DNA from 3 places in the Devosia sp. LjRoot16 genome. Region 2 is predicted to be linked to each of the others. Evidence: riboswitches for the same ligand, from Rfam matches in the RefSeq annotation. Region 2 holds a riboswitch; each other region holds the start of a gene.
What was found. Region 2 has a riboswitch for cobalamin ahead of ACSQ23_RS02595 (CbtB domain-containing protein). Riboswitches for the same ligand answer to the same signal wherever they lie in the genome.
Positions count from the first base shown of each region.

Region 1 (5,015 bases), on a different contig from region 2:
GCGCACAAAGCTCCACTGCAGGATGGTGACCGGGCCGGTGAGCATGCCCTTCATCGGCTTGTCGGTGAGCGAGGCCGCATAGGCCGACCAACGCACCGTCATGGCCTGGGGCCGCGACACGTCACCATAAATCACCGGCGGCTTGACGCAGCGCGAACCATAGGATTGCACCCAGCCGTTCTTGGTGAAGGCGAAGCCGTCGAGCTGCTCGCCGAAGTACTCCACCATGTCGTTGCGCTCGAACTCGCCATGCACCAGCACGTCGAGGCCGATCCGCTCCTGGATGCGCACCGCCCGCTCGGTCTCCGCCTCGAGGAACCGTTCATAGGTAGCCGCGTCGATCTGCCCGTGCTTGAACGCGGCGCGCTGCTTGCGCACTTCTTGCGTCTGCGGAAACGAGCCGATCGTGGTGGTGGGGAAGGCCGGCAGGCCGAACCGTTGGCGCTGCGCCGCGCGGCGGATGGCGAACGGGCTGGCGCGATTGAGTGGCAGGCTGGCGGCCGCCCTGCCCTTCACCTCGGCGCGATGGATGCGTGGCGATTGCCGATGCGACAGCGCCGCGGCGGCGCTTGCTTCGAACGCCGCCTTGGCAGCCGGACGCCCCTTCTGCATGGCGAGGGTCAGCGCCGACACCTCGCTCAGCTTCTGGGTGGCGAAGGCCAGCCACGACCGGAGCTCAGGGTCGAGCTCGGTTTCTGCCTCGAGATCCACCGGGCTGTGCAGCAGCGAACAGGACGGGGCAACTTCGAGGCGGTCGGGGCCGACGCTGTCCCACGCCTTGTTGACCAGCGCCAGCTGCCGGTCGAGATCGGCCCGCCAGATATTGCGGCCATCGATGACGCCGACCGACAGCAGCTTGTCCGCCGGCAGCGCCTTCAGCACCGCGGGGAGCTGTTCCGGAGCACGGACGAGATCGATGTGCAGCCCGGCCACCCGCAGCCCGGCGGCGAGCTCGGTATTGTCGCCGAGCGCGCCGAAATAGCTGGTGAGCATGATGCGCGGCGCCACCGGCTGCAGCACCTCATAGGCGTGACGGAGCGCCGCCCGTTGCGCCGCGCTGAGGTCGAGCGCCAGGATCGGCTCGTCGATCTGCACCCAGTCCGTGCCGATCGCCTTCAGCGTGCCGAGCAGTTCGGCATAAACCGGCAGCACGGCGTCGAGCAGGGTTAGCGGGTCGAGCCCGTCGTCCTTGGCTTTCGCAAGGCTCAGCCAGGTGACCGGACCGACCAGCACCGGCCGCGTCTCGATGCCGAGCGCCCGCGCCTCGAGCACCTCGTCGACCGCCTTGTTCGAGGCGAGGCGGAACTGCTGGCCGCGATGCAGCTCCGGCACGATGTAGTGGTAATTGGTATCGAACCACTTGGTCATCTCCATCGCCGGCGCCGCGGCGGTACCGCGCGCCATGGCGAAATAGCGCTCGGTGGGGTCGGCAAGGCTCTCGAACCGCGGCGGGATGGCGCCGAGCGTCGCGGTCATGTCGAGCACGTGGTCGTAAAAGCTGAAATCGTTGGACGGGATCACCTCAATCCCGGCGTCGCGCTGCAACTGCCAATGGCGGGCGCGCAGCGCCTTGCCGGAGGCGTCGAGGGCCCCTGCATCGATCGCCCCCTTCCAGTAGGCTTCGAGGGATTTCTTCAATTCGCGATGGAGGCCGATACGGGGAAAGCCGAGATTGGCTGAACGGGTCATGGGGTTTCCGATGCGTGAACGAGCCCGGCGCCGAAAGGCGCGGGCAAAAAAGCTGATCAGGATGGAGCCGGTCGCCGGAGCGTTTTCAGGAAAAGTTGTGAGACTTTTCCGGTTCGAAAGCGCGACAACGAAAGGCCGCCGGTTCAGCGACGCATTCGGAAGTGGTGACGATGGTTCGTCATGGTCTGGTCCTCTCGCCGATCCGCCCGATCGACTGCAAGTGCACAATCACTTCCACGGTAGGTCTCCTGGCTCGCGGGGATCCTGAACGCTCGCCTTCCCGGCTTCTCGCCAGTGGCTCGTTGAGCGCCCATCAACGCCTACAGTTGCGGGGGCAGCTCCAGACTTGGGGACCACCCCGTACCGGATTCCCTGTTATCCCCTTGCGGGGACCATGGACGGGGTGAGGTTGTCGCAGGGATGGGGCGCTGTCAACGGGATATAAAGATTTCTTTATATCCTGCCCATCACAGCGAGCTGGCCGCCCGCGCGAATTCTGTCGCAACCCATTGACGCGAATCCCGAACAGGCACACTACATCTAGTGTGTCGTGGTCACCCGGTTCGCAAGGACGGGTGATAATAGGGAAGCCGGTGCGGGCAATTGCTCCAGTCCGGCGCTGCCCCCGCAACTGTGATAGCCGGCGCTGCCGGCCAGCCAGATACCTGCCACGACAGGTTAGTTCGTCCACGGGCGGGGTGCACCGGTTGGCCGCGAAAACGCCTGGGCCAGATGCGCCTGCGCGCCGTTTCGCGACCTCGGAAAGCCCCGCTACCACTCACGGGGTTACTTGAGGCACATGTCCACCTTAGAGATCGTCCATTCCGACACCGGCCGCCCGGTCGTCGTCACCTCTCCCGAGCCGCACGCGGCCAATGCGCCGGGCTTCTCGCTGCTGAAGCGCAATGGCGGCACAGTACCGTTCGATCAGAGCAAGATTGCCGTGGCGCTGACCAAGGCGTTCCTGGCGGTCGAGGGCAACAAGGCGGCCGCCTCACGCCGGGTGCACGAGATCGTCGAGCAGCTGACCGGCGAAGTGGTGGCGGCTTTGGTCCGCCGGGCCAAGGATGGCCGGGTGTTCCATATCGAGGATGTGCAGGATCAGGTCGAGCTGGCGCTGATGCGCGGCGAACACCAGAAGGTCGCCCGCGCCTATGTGCTCTACCGCGAGGAGCATGCCAAGGCCCGCGCCGACAAGGCGGTGGCGCCCGCCGCGTCCCCCGCGATCCGCATGGCCGATGGCGCGCCGCTCGACGAAGCGCGCCTCGCCACCGTCATCGCCGAAGCCTCTGCCAGCCTCGACGGCGTGGTCGCCGAGACCATCCTCACCGAGACCCGCCGCAACCTCTATGACGGCATTTCGACCGAGGAGCTGGCGCTGGCGCCGATCCTCGCCACCCGCACCCTGGTCGAGACCGAACCCAATTACGCCTATGTCTCGGCGCGCCTGCTCAACGACAAGCTGCGCCGTGAAGCGCTGAGCTTTCTCGCCGGGCGCCCCGACCAGGCGACGCAGGCCGAGATGGCGAGCCGCTATGCCGAGTATTTCCCGGCCTATCTCGAACGCGGCATCGGGCTCGAACTGATCGACCCCGAACTCGGCCGCTTCGACATCGCCCGCATCGCCGCGGCGCTCCGACCCGAGCGCGACCAGCAGTTCCAGTATCTGGGGCTGCAGACGCTCTACGACCGCTATTTCCTCCATGCCGCCGGCACGGTGTTCGAGCTGCCGCAGGCGTTTTTCATGCGCGTCGCCATGGGGCTCGCGGTGCGCGAGATCGACCGCGAAGCCCGCGCCATCGAATTCTACAACCTGCTGTCGAGCTTCGACTTCATGGCCTCGACCCCGACCCTGTTCAACTCGGGCACGCTCCGCCCGCAGCTCTCGAGCTGCTTTCTCACCACCGTCGCCGACGATCTCGACGGCATCTTCAAGGCCGTGAAGGATAACGCGCTGCTCGCCAAATATTCCGGCGGGCTTGGCAATGACTGGACCCCGGTGCGCGGGCTCGGCGCCCATATCAAGGGCACCAATGGCGAGAGCCAGGGGGTGGTGCCGTTCCTCAAGGTGGCCAACGACACCGCCATCGCGGTGAACCAGGGCGGCAAGCGCAAGGGCGCGGTCTGCGCCTATCTCGAGACCTGGCACGTCGACATCGAGGAGTTCCTCGATTTGCGCAAGAACACCGGCGACGACCGTCGCCGCACGCACGACATGAACACCGCCAACTGGGTGCCGGACCTGTTCATGGAACGCGTCGAAGCCGGCGCCGACTGGACGCTGTTCTCGCCCGACGAGACGCCGGACCTGCACGATCTCTATGGCCCCGCCTTCAAGGCGGCCTACGAAGCTTACGAAGCGAAAGCGGCGGCCGGCCAGATCAAGGTGTTCCGGACGGTCCGGGCGCTCGATCTGTGGCGCAAGATGCTGACCATGCTGTTCGAGACCGGCCACCCCTGGGTGACCTTCAAGGACCCCTGCAACATCCGCTCGCCGCAGCAGCATGTCGGGGTGGTGCACTCGTCCAACCTCTGCACCGAGATCACGCTGAATACGAGCAAGGACGAGGTGGCGGTCTGCAACCTCGGCTCGATCAACCTCCTGGCCCATATCAGCGACAGGGGGCTCGACCTCGAGCGGCTCAAGCGCACCGTCGATATCGCCATGCGCATGCTCGACAATGTCGTCGACATCAACTTCTACACCATCCCGGAAGCCCGCCGCTCCAACCTCCGCCACCGCCCGGTCGGGCTCGGCCTCATGGGCTTTGCCGACGCGCTGCAGGCGCAGGGCATCGCCTATGGCTCGGATGCCGCGGTGGAGTTCGCCGACAGCTCGATGGAGGCGATCAGCTACTACGCCATCACCGCCTCGACTAACCTGGCCGAAGAGCGCGGCGCTTACGCCTCGTTCCAGGGCTCACTGTGGTCGAAAGGCGTACTGCCGATCGACAGCCTCGAAATGCTGGCGGTGACCCGCAGCGAGATCCATATCGACCGCACCCAGCGGCTCGACTGGGAGACGCTGCGGCAGCGGGTCAAGACGGTTGGGATGCGCAACTCCAACACCATGGCGATCGCCCCGACTGCCACCATCTCGAACATCTGTGGCGTCAGCCAGTCGATCGAGCCGGGCTACCAGAACCTCTACGTCAAATCGAACATGTCGGGCGATTTCACCGTGGTGAACGCGCTGCTGGTGCGCGACCTCAAGGCCCGCGGCCTGTGGGACGAGGTGATGATCTCCGACCTCAAATATTTCGACGGCTCGGTCGGCCAGATCGACCGGGTGCCCGACGATCTCAAGGCCATCTACGCCACGGCCT
Region 1 is NZ_CAXUPH020000006.1:244,179-249,193, forward strand. It holds gene metE (5-methyltetrahydropteroyltriglutamate--homocysteine S-methyltransferase) at 1-1,689, opposite strand, end outside; cobalamin riboswitch at 1,911-2,101, opposite strand; cobalamin riboswitch at 2,224-2,376, shown strand; gene ACSQ23_RS25205 (ribonucleoside-diphosphate reductase subunit alpha) at 2,489-5,015, shown strand, end outside.
Region 1: it holds a riboswitch for cobalamin, as region 2 does, so the genes downstream of both, metE (5-methyltetrahydropteroyltriglutamate--homocysteine S-methyltransferase) here and ACSQ23_RS02595 (CbtB domain-containing protein) in region 2, are expected to answer to the same signal.

Region 2 (5,015 bases):
AGCCATCATGTCAGCAGAGACCCTTCCCGCCATCGGTTCGGAGCGCCGCTACGATCTCGACTGGCTGCGCGTCATCGCCTTCGGTTTTTTGATCTTCTACCACATCGGCATGTTCTACGTGACGTGGGGTTGGCACGTGAAAAGCCCGCATGCCGGGCCGTGGCTGGAGCCGGTGATGGCGCTGATCAACCCGTGGCGGCTGCCGCTGCTGTTCCTCATCTCGGGCATAGCGCTGCGCTTCGCCATCGACAGGAGCCGGCTGCGCCAGTTCGTGCCGCGGCGCTTCATGCGGCTGTTCGTGCCGATCGTCTTCGGCATGCTGGTGGTGTGCGCGCCACAAGCCTATTTCGAGCTCTACAGGAAGGGCGAGACCGGCGCGGATTTCTGGGCGTTCTACGGCCAGTATCTCGACTTCGACATGGAGTTCTCGATCCTGACGCCGACCTGGAACCACCTGTGGTACGTGGTCTACATCCTTGCCTACACGCTGGTCGTGGTGGCGCTGCTGCCGCTGCTCAGAGCGCTCGATAGGGTGGCGGAGACGCTGTTCGGCTGGCTGGGGCGCGGCGCGCTGGGCTGGCGCCTGCTGCTGGCGCCCACGCTGCCGTTCCTCGGTTACGAGTGGCTGCTGGCGCCGCATTTCCCTTCGACGCATGCCTTCTACAACGACTGGGCCAACCATGCGGAGCTGCTCAGCATCGTGCTGATCGGCTGGTTCGCGGCGAAGAGCCCGAAGTTCTGGGGCGCGGTGCAACGGCATCTTCGACCGGCGATCGTCGCGACGCTCGGGCTGCTGCTGGTGCTCGCAGTGGCGCGGCTCAACTGGGGCGCGGTGCGCGCCGATCAAGGCCTCACGACACTGATGACGGTGGTACGCACCCTGTTCATGTGGGCGGCGATCGTTGCCATGCTGGGGCTGGCGCAGCGCTACCTCAACCGAAGCGGCAGAGCGCTGCGCTTCCTCACCGAGGCGGTGTTCCCGTACTACATCCTGCATCAGACCCTCATCGTGGCCGTAGGGTTCTGGGTCGGCGGCCTGCTGCTGCCGGTGTGGCTGGAGGCCGGCATTATCGTCGTCGCGACGGTAGTCGGTTGCGCGGTGCCGACCGAGGCGATCAAGCGCGTGCCACCGCTGCGCCCGCTGTTCGGGCTGGCGTGGCGGGCCGAAGCGATCCGGCCCGCGCCACAGGTCGTCGCTGCCCGTTAGGCCGCAGCCGCGATGGCGCCCTCGAGGCTCCGGGTGATCGCCGCATGATCGAGCGGCGATTCCCCGATCACCACCAGAGCGGTCCGGCGCGCTTCGCCCGGCTTCCACGGCCGGTCGAAATAGGCGGAGACGCGCGGGCCCACCGCCTGGATGGCGAGACGGGCCGGGGCGCCGGGGAGTGCGGCAAAACCCTTGAGACGGAGCACGTCGTGGGCGCGGATGGTCGCTTCGATGGTTTGGAGCAGGTGATCCTTGCTGGTGACGCCGTCGAGGGTGACGGAGAAGGAATCGAAGTCGTCGTGCTCATGGCCTTCGCCACCATGCTCGAGCTCGTGATGGCTCTCGCGTCCGGCAAGGTTGTCTTCCGTCGAGAGCCCCATGCCGAGCAGCGCCGCGACATCGACATGGCCGTTACGGGCGCGGACCACGCCGGTGCCCGGACGCATCTCGGCCTTGAGGTGGGCTTCGATGGTGTCGAGCTGGGCGTCGGTGACGAGGTCGGCCTTGTTGAGGATCACCATGTCGGCCGCGATCAGCTGATCCTCGAACAGCTCGCCGAGCGGCGTCTCGTGGTCGAGCATGGCGTCGGCGGAGCGGAGCGCGTCGACCGCCTGTTCGTCATTGGCGAAACGGCCTTCGCTGAGCGCCGCGGCGTCGGCGACAGTGACGACGCCGTCGATGGTCACTTCGGACCTGATCTCGGGCCAGTTGAAGGCGCGGATCAGCGGCTGCGGCAGCGCCAGGCCGGAGGTCTCGATGACGATGTGGTCGGGGCGATCCTCGCGTTCGAGCAGCGCCTGCATGGTGGGGATGAACTCGTCGGCGACGGTGCAGCAGATGCAGCCATTGCTCAGCTCGATCATGTCCTCTTCGCGGCAGGTCTCATCGCCGCAGCCGGCGAGGATTTCCTTGTCGACGCCGAGCTCGCCGAACTCGTTGATGATCAGCGCGATGCGCTTGCCCTTGGCATGGGCGAGCAGGTGCCGGACCAGGGTGGTCTTGCCGGCGCCGAGGAAGCCGGTGATGACGGTGACGGGGATCTTTTCGGTCGTGCTCATGCGTGGGCACCTTTCAGGGCGAAGGCGGAAGACCTGGCGAAGCGCTCGTTGAGCCAGCCGAACAGCGGGCCGACGATCAGCCAGAACAGCGCGCCGGTGGCGAGGGTCGCCGCGGCGAAGCTGGTCGCGAGATTGGCGGGTACGCCGGTGGTGTGTTCACCGACCAGTTGCGGCGCGCCGATGACGTGCGGCGCAAGGATCAACACGGCGGCAATGACGATGCCGGTCCAGTTGCGGAGCTTGGCGATGGCGAGGATGCCGGCGCCGGTGGCGAGCGCTGTGCCGACCCACCAGACCTGGCGGGCGACGAGATCGGCAGCGGGCATGCCGGGGAGTTCCGGCGGCAGGCCAAGGGCCGGGGCGAGCTGCAACGCGATGAAGCCACTGAGCCCCCAGATCACGCCATTGCGTGCGGTGATCTCGATGCCGGAAAGCACGGAGACGGCAGCCAGCACGAAGGCGAAGCCGATGCAGCCGAGGAGGTTGGCCAGCACGGTGTAGGCGATGCGCTCGGCGCCATCCTGCGGGGCCCAGGCGTCTTCGTCATGCTCGTGTGCCGGCGCGGCTTCGGCATGGGAATGCTCTGCGGTGCCGGCCTCGTGGCTGTGCTCGGCGACGGCCGGCACCTCGGGGGCGGCGTTCTCAAAAACCTCGGCGGCGAGGATCAGCGGCGCGACGCGCCATTGCTGCACGGCGCTCATGGCCAAGCCGGCTGCGAGTCCGGCAAGGACCGCAGCGAAAAAGATTCGCTGGAAGAGTTTCATCGATGTCTCGTGTGCTTAGAGCTGAGTCAGCTCAATGGCAGGGAAAGCCAAGCGCATGGCGCGTATCGTGCGCGCCATTGTGGACGGCCATGTCACTGGCAAAACCGACGCCGCCGACAAGGACGAAGCCGATAAACAAAGCCAGCACACCTGCGATGAGCCGCTGCGAGACCGAAAGACGGGCGATCGATGCCGTCTGGACCTGAGTATTCATATGCCTGCACCCTCCGTGCGGATGAAATGGGGGATGAACCCCGGTTGCACGCTGGCAGGTCTCCTGACTCGCGGGTCACCGTGGTCTCCGGCCTTCCCAACATCCCAAGGGATGTCAGTGGCATAGTCGGAGGCACTCGCCGCTTACAGTTGCGGGGGCAGCCACGGATTTGGTCCCTGATGGGTACGCCGCACCGTGTTCCCTTTTGATCCCCTCGCCCGAACGGGGTTGAGGAACCAACGTGGGGCTATCGTTACGCCGTGGGAGGGGGCGCGGTCAATCTTCCGCGGCAGCGGAATCGGGGTAGCCGACCGTGACGGTATCGACGCGCGCATCGACCTTTTCGAGCAGCGGCTCGCTCGACGAGATCTGCATATCGCCGGAGATGGCATCGACATTGGGGTCGGCCGGATAGTCGCCGACGGCAAAGCGGACGCTGACCGAGCAGCCACCCTCGGGCGGGGGGAGCTTGCCGCCCTCGAAGCTGGCGGCGCCACCATAATCCCAGAAGAAGCCGTAGAGCTGGAACGGCCCGCCATTCAGGGCTTCGACTTCCTTGACAGTCAGGCCCTGCTTGAGGCCACCCGGCGCCGTGTCACCCGGCGGCACGGTGAAGTAAGCGACGCGCTCGTGCTTTTCCTCGTCCCACCAGCCGAACTCGATGGTCTTGGCGGGATCGTTTGGGAAGATGGTGGTGGCGAGCACGGTAGAGCCCTCGGGGCCCGGGACATCGCCAGTCACCACATTATCCTTGCCGAAGGCTTCGATCAGCCGCGCCTCGGAACTGTCACCGGCGAACGGGCCCTCGCAGACGATGTCGGCAGCCAGGGCGGGCGCCGCCAGCAGCAACAGGGAAAACAGGACCAGCGCACGCATTGTCGACCTCCGTTGACCCGCCGAATCTAGCTGAGCCAGGTGAGTCTGGGCAGGCCTTACGGCGGAAGCTGGGCACGGTCACCGGCCCCACTGCAGTCGTTCGGTCATCTGGTTCTGGATCGCGAGGACCTCCTCGATCACCTCGGTGAGGAGGCGCAGCTCGGCGAGGCTGCGCTTGCCCAGCGCTTCGGCGCCAGCGATCGCCATCGGGGCGTAGGCCTTCTCGATCACCGCGGCAGTGGCCTCGGCGAGCTCCACCAGCACCTTGCGCCGGTCGTGCGGGTCGGGTTGACGGCGGACGAAGTTGCGCGCCTCGAGCCGGTCGATCAGCGAGGTGACAGCAGCCGGGGTGAGGCGGGTGGCACGGGCGATGGCGCTGGCGGTCTGCGGACCGCTGGTGAGGAAGCTGAGGCACAGCCGTTCGGCCGGGCCAAGCTGGAACATCGCTCCCACCTCCTCGTCATACCGCTGTGTCGCCTCCTGCCAGCGCACGATGAGCGTGCCGAGCCGCTGGACCAGCTCCGCCTTCGCGTCGCTTGACGAATTTACTTCGACCATCTAATTATATGCTCATCTAATAATACGACGGACGCATGATATGCGGCGTCGCGCAGGTGAGGCAAGAATGAAAGCACGCATCGGTATCGTTGGCGCCGGCTCCGCTGGGCTCGGCCTGGCCCTGGCACTGGTCAGGCGCGGCTTCGCACCCGTTGTCTTCGAGAAGCGCAGCGAGAAACAGGTGATCGACGAGGGGATTTTCCTGACGCTGGCGCCCAACGGCATGAACGCGCTGCGCGGCTTTGGCCTCGCGGCGGAGGCGCTGCGGCACGGGGTCGAAACGCGCGCCATTGTCCTCCACAACGAACACGGCAGGGCGCTCGGCACCGTCGACTATG
Region 2 is NZ_CAXUPH020000001.1:529,276-534,290, forward strand. It holds gene ACSQ23_RS02580 (acyltransferase family protein) at 8-1,207, shown strand; gene cobW (cobalamin biosynthesis protein CobW) at 1,204-2,265, opposite strand; gene ACSQ23_RS02590 (CbtA family protein) at 2,262-3,029, opposite strand; gene ACSQ23_RS02595 (CbtB domain-containing protein) at 3,061-3,243, opposite strand; cobalamin riboswitch at 3,280-3,499, opposite strand; gene ACSQ23_RS02600 (hypothetical protein) at 3,520-4,119, opposite strand; gene ACSQ23_RS02605 (MarR family winged helix-turn-helix transcriptional regulator) at 4,198-4,677, opposite strand; gene ACSQ23_RS02610 (FAD-dependent monooxygenase) at 4,745-5,015, shown strand, end outside.

Region 3 (5,015 bases), 1.1 Mb from region 2:
GGGGTCAACGACCGAAATGCGGCGGAAAAGCTGAACGGGGTCGAACTCTACGTCGACCGCGCACTGCTGCCCGACACCGACGACGACGATTTCTACCATGCCGACCTGATCGGGCTGAAAGCCCGGCTGGCCGACGGCTCGGAGATCGGCGAGGTGATGGCGGTGCCGAATTTCGGCGCCGGTGACCTGCTCGAAATCCGCGACCCCCGCTCGGGCGATACCTATCTCTATCCGTTCTCGAAGGCCGTGGTGCCGGAGGTGCGGGTCGCCGATGGGTACCTCTTGATCGATCCGCCGATCGAGGCGGAGCCGGGCGAAGAAGAACCCGATTGAGCTTTTCGGCTTCGATCATCACGCTGTTTCCGGAATTGTTCCCCGGGCCGCTCGGCGCCTCGGTGATTGGCCGCGGCATGGCGGATGGGCGGTGGAGCCTCGAGACTACGCAACTGAGGGATTTCGCCACCGACCGGCACCGGACGGTGGACGATACCCCATCGGGCGGTGGCGCCGGCATGGTGCTGAAACCGGATATCCTCGCCAAGGCGATCGATGCGGTGTCGCCGGAAGGCGATGCGCGGCCGCGGCTGCTGATGTCGCCGCGCGGCACACCGCTGACGCAGGCGCGGGTGCGCGAGCTGGCGCTGGGCCCCGGTGCGGTGATCATCTGCGGGCGGTTCGAGGGGATCGACCAGCGGGTGATCGAGGCAAGGCAACTCGAGGAAGTCTCGATCGGCGACTACGTGCTGGCCGGCGGCGAAGTCGCCGCCATGGTGCTGCTCGAAGCGGTGGTGCGGTTGCTTCCCGGCGTGCTGGGAGCGGCGGAAAGCCATGCCGACGAGAGCTTTGAGAATGGGCTGCTGGAGTACCCGCAATACACCCGGCCGCAGCTGTTCGAGGGGCGCGAGATCCCTGAGGTGCTGACCTCGGGCGACCACGGCAAGGTGGAGAAGTGGCGGCGCGCCGAGAGCGAGAGGCTCACACGGGCGCGCCGGCCGGATTTGCTCACCTGATCAGGCCGACTTGCCGAGCAGCTTCCTGATCTTGGCGAGGGCAGTGGTCGCGTCCTCCTGGTAGGCGATGGTGCCTTCGAAGCCGCCCTGGGCGTTGACGAGGAACACCGAGGCAGTGTGGTTCATGGTGTAATCCGAACCCTCCCCCGGCACCTTTTCGCCCAACACCTTCCAGGCCTTGACCATCTTGGCGATCTCCTCGGGCTTGCCGGTGACGCCAGTCACCCGGTCGGACACCCAGCTGACATAGCCATTGAGGATTTCGGGGGTGTCGCGCTCGGGATCGACCGTGACGAAGAAGGCCTTGAGGTTCTCGGCCTCGTCGCCGAGGTCGGCGAACCAGCCCGCCATCTCGCCCATGGTGGTGGGGCAGACGTCGGGGCAATGGGTATAGCCGAAGAACAGCAGCGAGGGCTGGCCGACCAGCATCGATTGGTCGACCGGGTTGCCGCGTTGATCGACGAGGGCATAGCTGCCGCCGCCGATGCCGCCGCTTTCAGGCCCGGGCCGCGTGACGAAGAACAGCAGCGTTGCCGCCACTGCCGCCAGCGCGACCAGAGCCCAGAGCGCGAGGCGGAGGCGCGAGGTCATGGCGCTCATGGTCAGCCACCGTGCATCGAGTGGTCTTCAGCCGGACCCTTGGCGGCCGGGCTCTCGACGCTGAGTTCCACCTCGACGCTGCCGGCCTTCTCGAAGTTGAGGGTCAACGGGATCTTTGTCCCCTCCACCAGCGGCTGGGCGAGCTGCATGAACATGATGTGGAGGCCGCCCGGCGCCAGGGTGACGGTTTCACCGGCCGGGATTTCGACGCCCTCGGGCAACTCGTTCATCTTCATCAGGTCGCCCTCCATCTTCATCTGATGGATCTGGACCACGCCGGCGACCGGTGAGGCGGCGCTGACCAGGCGATCGGCTTCGCCGCCCTTGTTGGTGATGGTGAGATAGCCGCCGCCAACCGGCGCATTGGGGAGGGTGGCGCGGGAGAAGCCGTCGCTGATCTCGAGATTGCCGATGGTGACCGCGGCCGGAGCGGCCATGCTCATGGCGCCGTGGTCATGCTCGCCGGCAGCCGCAGTGGTGACGGCGAGGGTGGGAGCCGGATGCTCGAGGGCGTGGGCGTTCTCGCCGGGGGCAGCGATCTGGTCCCAGACCACCGAGGCGGCGCCGCATTTCTGCGTCACAACGAAGGGCAGGCTGGTTTCAGCGTCAAAGCCCTGCAGCGAGCCCTGGATGACGAATTCGTCGAACTGGTCGTCGGGAACCGAGCCGCCGGCCCAGCTGACGGCGAGGGCGCCGGAGGTCACCGGCTGGCCATGCACCTGGTAGCTGTTCTGGTAGTCGCCCTTGGTGATCTCGACCGTCCAGCCGGCTTTCACCATGGGCTTGGCCGAAACGAAACCCTCGGGCAGCACGACGCTGACCGTGTCGGTGGGGGCGCCATCGCAGCCATGCGGGATGGCGATGGCGACCTTGACGGTCGCGCCATTGGCAGCGCTGGCCGGGGTGAGCGTGGCATGCGCAAAGGCCGGGCTCGCGAGCATGAGGGTAGAAGCCGCCAATGCGGCGATGCGGGATGTGGTGTGCATCTGACTCTCGTCTGTTGGCCGCGGCCGTAGCGGGCGCGCAGCAAATCGATAATGGGGTACGATCGATCAGACGGAGGCGGGTGGTCCGCGGGCGGTGGCAGTGCCCAGCGGCTCGGCCGGCAAATGCAGGATGGGAAGCGCGCCATAGGCGACATCTGCCAGCATCGCCACCGGGATAGCGATGTCGCAGGGCGGCGGCAGGTCAGCCCCGCCGATGCGGCAGGCGTGGCAGGGGGCGTGCGCCTTGGGGTCATCCGGGGTATCGCCGCAATAGCTCATATCGAGCGCGGCGGTGAGGGTATCGGGGCCGGCGGATGCGGTAGCCACCGGGGCGTGGGCGAAACTGAGGAAAACCAGGGCGAGCACGACAAGCGCGTGCAGCAGCTCTCTTCCCATGTTTCGCGCGTTGAGCACCGGCAACGACCCCGTTGGACGACAAGACCCTTTAGCGCAGCCGGGGCTGCCGCGTCATGCGGCAAATGCGCGGGCGGGCGATTGAACTCACCGGTGGAACCTGACAGAGATAGCGCGACGGTGCGCGACCCGCTTTTCGGGGCCGCGTGAAACGGGAAGCCGGTAGGCCATTGGCCGATGCCGGCGCCGCCCCCGCGACTGTAACGGGCCTGACTTTTCACTCAGCGTGCCACTGGTTTGCGACTGGGAAGGTGGAGTGAGAGGTGCCCGGAGCCAGGAGACCGGCCGTCCGGTGGTGACCCAAACCGGGACCATCGAACATGAAAAACGCTACGGGACGGCGGGTCCCGAGATGGAGATATTTATGCGCGCGCTTCTGGCCCTTCTGCTCATCGCCGTTCCGACGGCGGCTTTCGCCCATACCGGGCACGGCGACACTTCGGGGTTCCTACACGGCTTCATGCATCCGGTCGGCGGGATCGACCATATCCTCGCCATGGTGGCGGTGGGCGTGTTCGCCTATGTGCTGGGCGGCAAGGCACTGTGGCTGGTGCCGCTGAGCTTCGTCGCCATGATGGCGGTCGGGTTCCTGCTGGGCGTCGGGCAGATCGACGTGCCGTTCGTTGAACTGGGCATTGCGCTCTCGAGCGTGGTGATCGGCGGCGCCGCGGCGCTGGGTCGGCCGATGCCGGTGGTGGCAGCCTCGGCATTGGTCGGGGTGTTCGCGATCTTCCACGGCCACGCGCACGGCGCCGAAATGCCGGTCGATGCCTCGGGCTTCGAATATGCGGCGGGCTTCATCGTTGCGACCGCGTTGCTGCATGCGGCCGGCATCGGCGCGGCAATGGGCGTGACCAAGCTGGTCGGCAAGTATGGCAAGACCGCTGCGCAGGTGGCCGGTGGCGTGTTCGCGCTGGGCGGCATCGGGGTGCTGGCCGGCTGGCTGTAAGGGTTAGGTAGAACTGCGCGTGGGGCTCCCCCACCCAGCTTCGCTACGGCTTCGCCTAGCTGCGCTACCCTCCCCACAAGGGGGAGGGAGGGCGCAAGAACCGAAAGTGCAGCAAGCGTCTCCCTCCGCCGGGGGGACTACTTGTCGTCCCCCTTGTGGGGAGGGATCAAGGGCGGGGTGGCCCCACGCTCCGGCCGGTCGGCATGGAGGCGGAACAGAATTGCCCGGAACCCTAGACTCCCGGGCATTCTTGATTTATAGCCCCGCTCGCTTGAGCTTCGGCTCGGCCAATAATGCATAAAAATCCGTGCAACCAAGACCGGGCGGTCGGCGTGAAGCCGGCGAAACGCTCCTTTGAAAAAGACGAACGGAACATCAGATGTCCAAGATCATCGAACAGCTCAATCAGGAGCAGCACGATAAGCTGCTCGCCAAGGGCGCCCATCCGGAATTTACCCACGGCGATACCGTCAAGGTGTGGGTGAAGATCCGCGAAGGCGACAAGGAACGCCTGCAGGCCTATGAGGGCGTGGTTATCGCCCGCTCCGGCACCGGCATCATGGAAAGCTTCACCGTGCGCAAGATTTCGTACGGCGAAGGCGTGGAACGCGTGTTCCCGGTGCTCTCCCCCAATATCGACCGCGTCGAAGTGATCAAGCGCGGTAAGGTCCGCCGCGCCAAGCTCTATTACCTGCGCGACCGTCGCGGTAAGGCCGCCCGTATTTTCGAGAACGTCGGCGCCCGCACCAAGAAGATCGAGGCCGGCGAGCGCGTTGCAGCGCTTGACGCCAAGAACGCCCGCGAGGCCGAGAAGATCGCCGCCGCCGAGGCGCTGGCCAAGGAGCTCGCCGAGAAGGACGCCGCTGAGGCCGCCGCCGCTGCTGCTGCCGAGGCAGCCGCCGCGACCGAGCCCAAGGCCGAGTAATCAGTTGAAGCGCTGTTAAGTGGTCGCGGGCGTCGAACGGAAAAGTCTCACAACTTTTCCTGCGCCCGCTCCGGCCGTGCCACAGTTTCGGCACGAGCGCGACTAGAGTTCAGCCCGGCTCACGAGCCGGG
Region 3 is NZ_CAXUPH020000001.1:1,639,542-1,644,556, forward strand. It holds gene rimM (ribosome maturation factor RimM) at 1-333, shown strand, start outside; gene trmD (tRNA (guanosine(37)-N1)-methyltransferase TrmD) at 330-1,010, shown strand; gene ACSQ23_RS07765 (SCO family protein) at 1,011-1,610, opposite strand; gene ACSQ23_RS07770 (copper chaperone PCu(A)C) at 1,613-2,596, opposite strand; gene ACSQ23_RS07775 (hypothetical protein) at 2,663-2,992, opposite strand; cobalamin riboswitch at 3,112-3,314, shown strand; gene ACSQ23_RS07780 (HupE/UreJ family protein) at 3,375-3,959, shown strand; gene rplS (50S ribosomal protein L19) at 4,339-4,884, shown strand.
Region 3: it holds a riboswitch for cobalamin, as region 2 does, so the genes downstream of both, ACSQ23_RS07780 (HupE/UreJ family protein) here and ACSQ23_RS02595 (CbtB domain-containing protein) in region 2, are expected to answer to the same signal.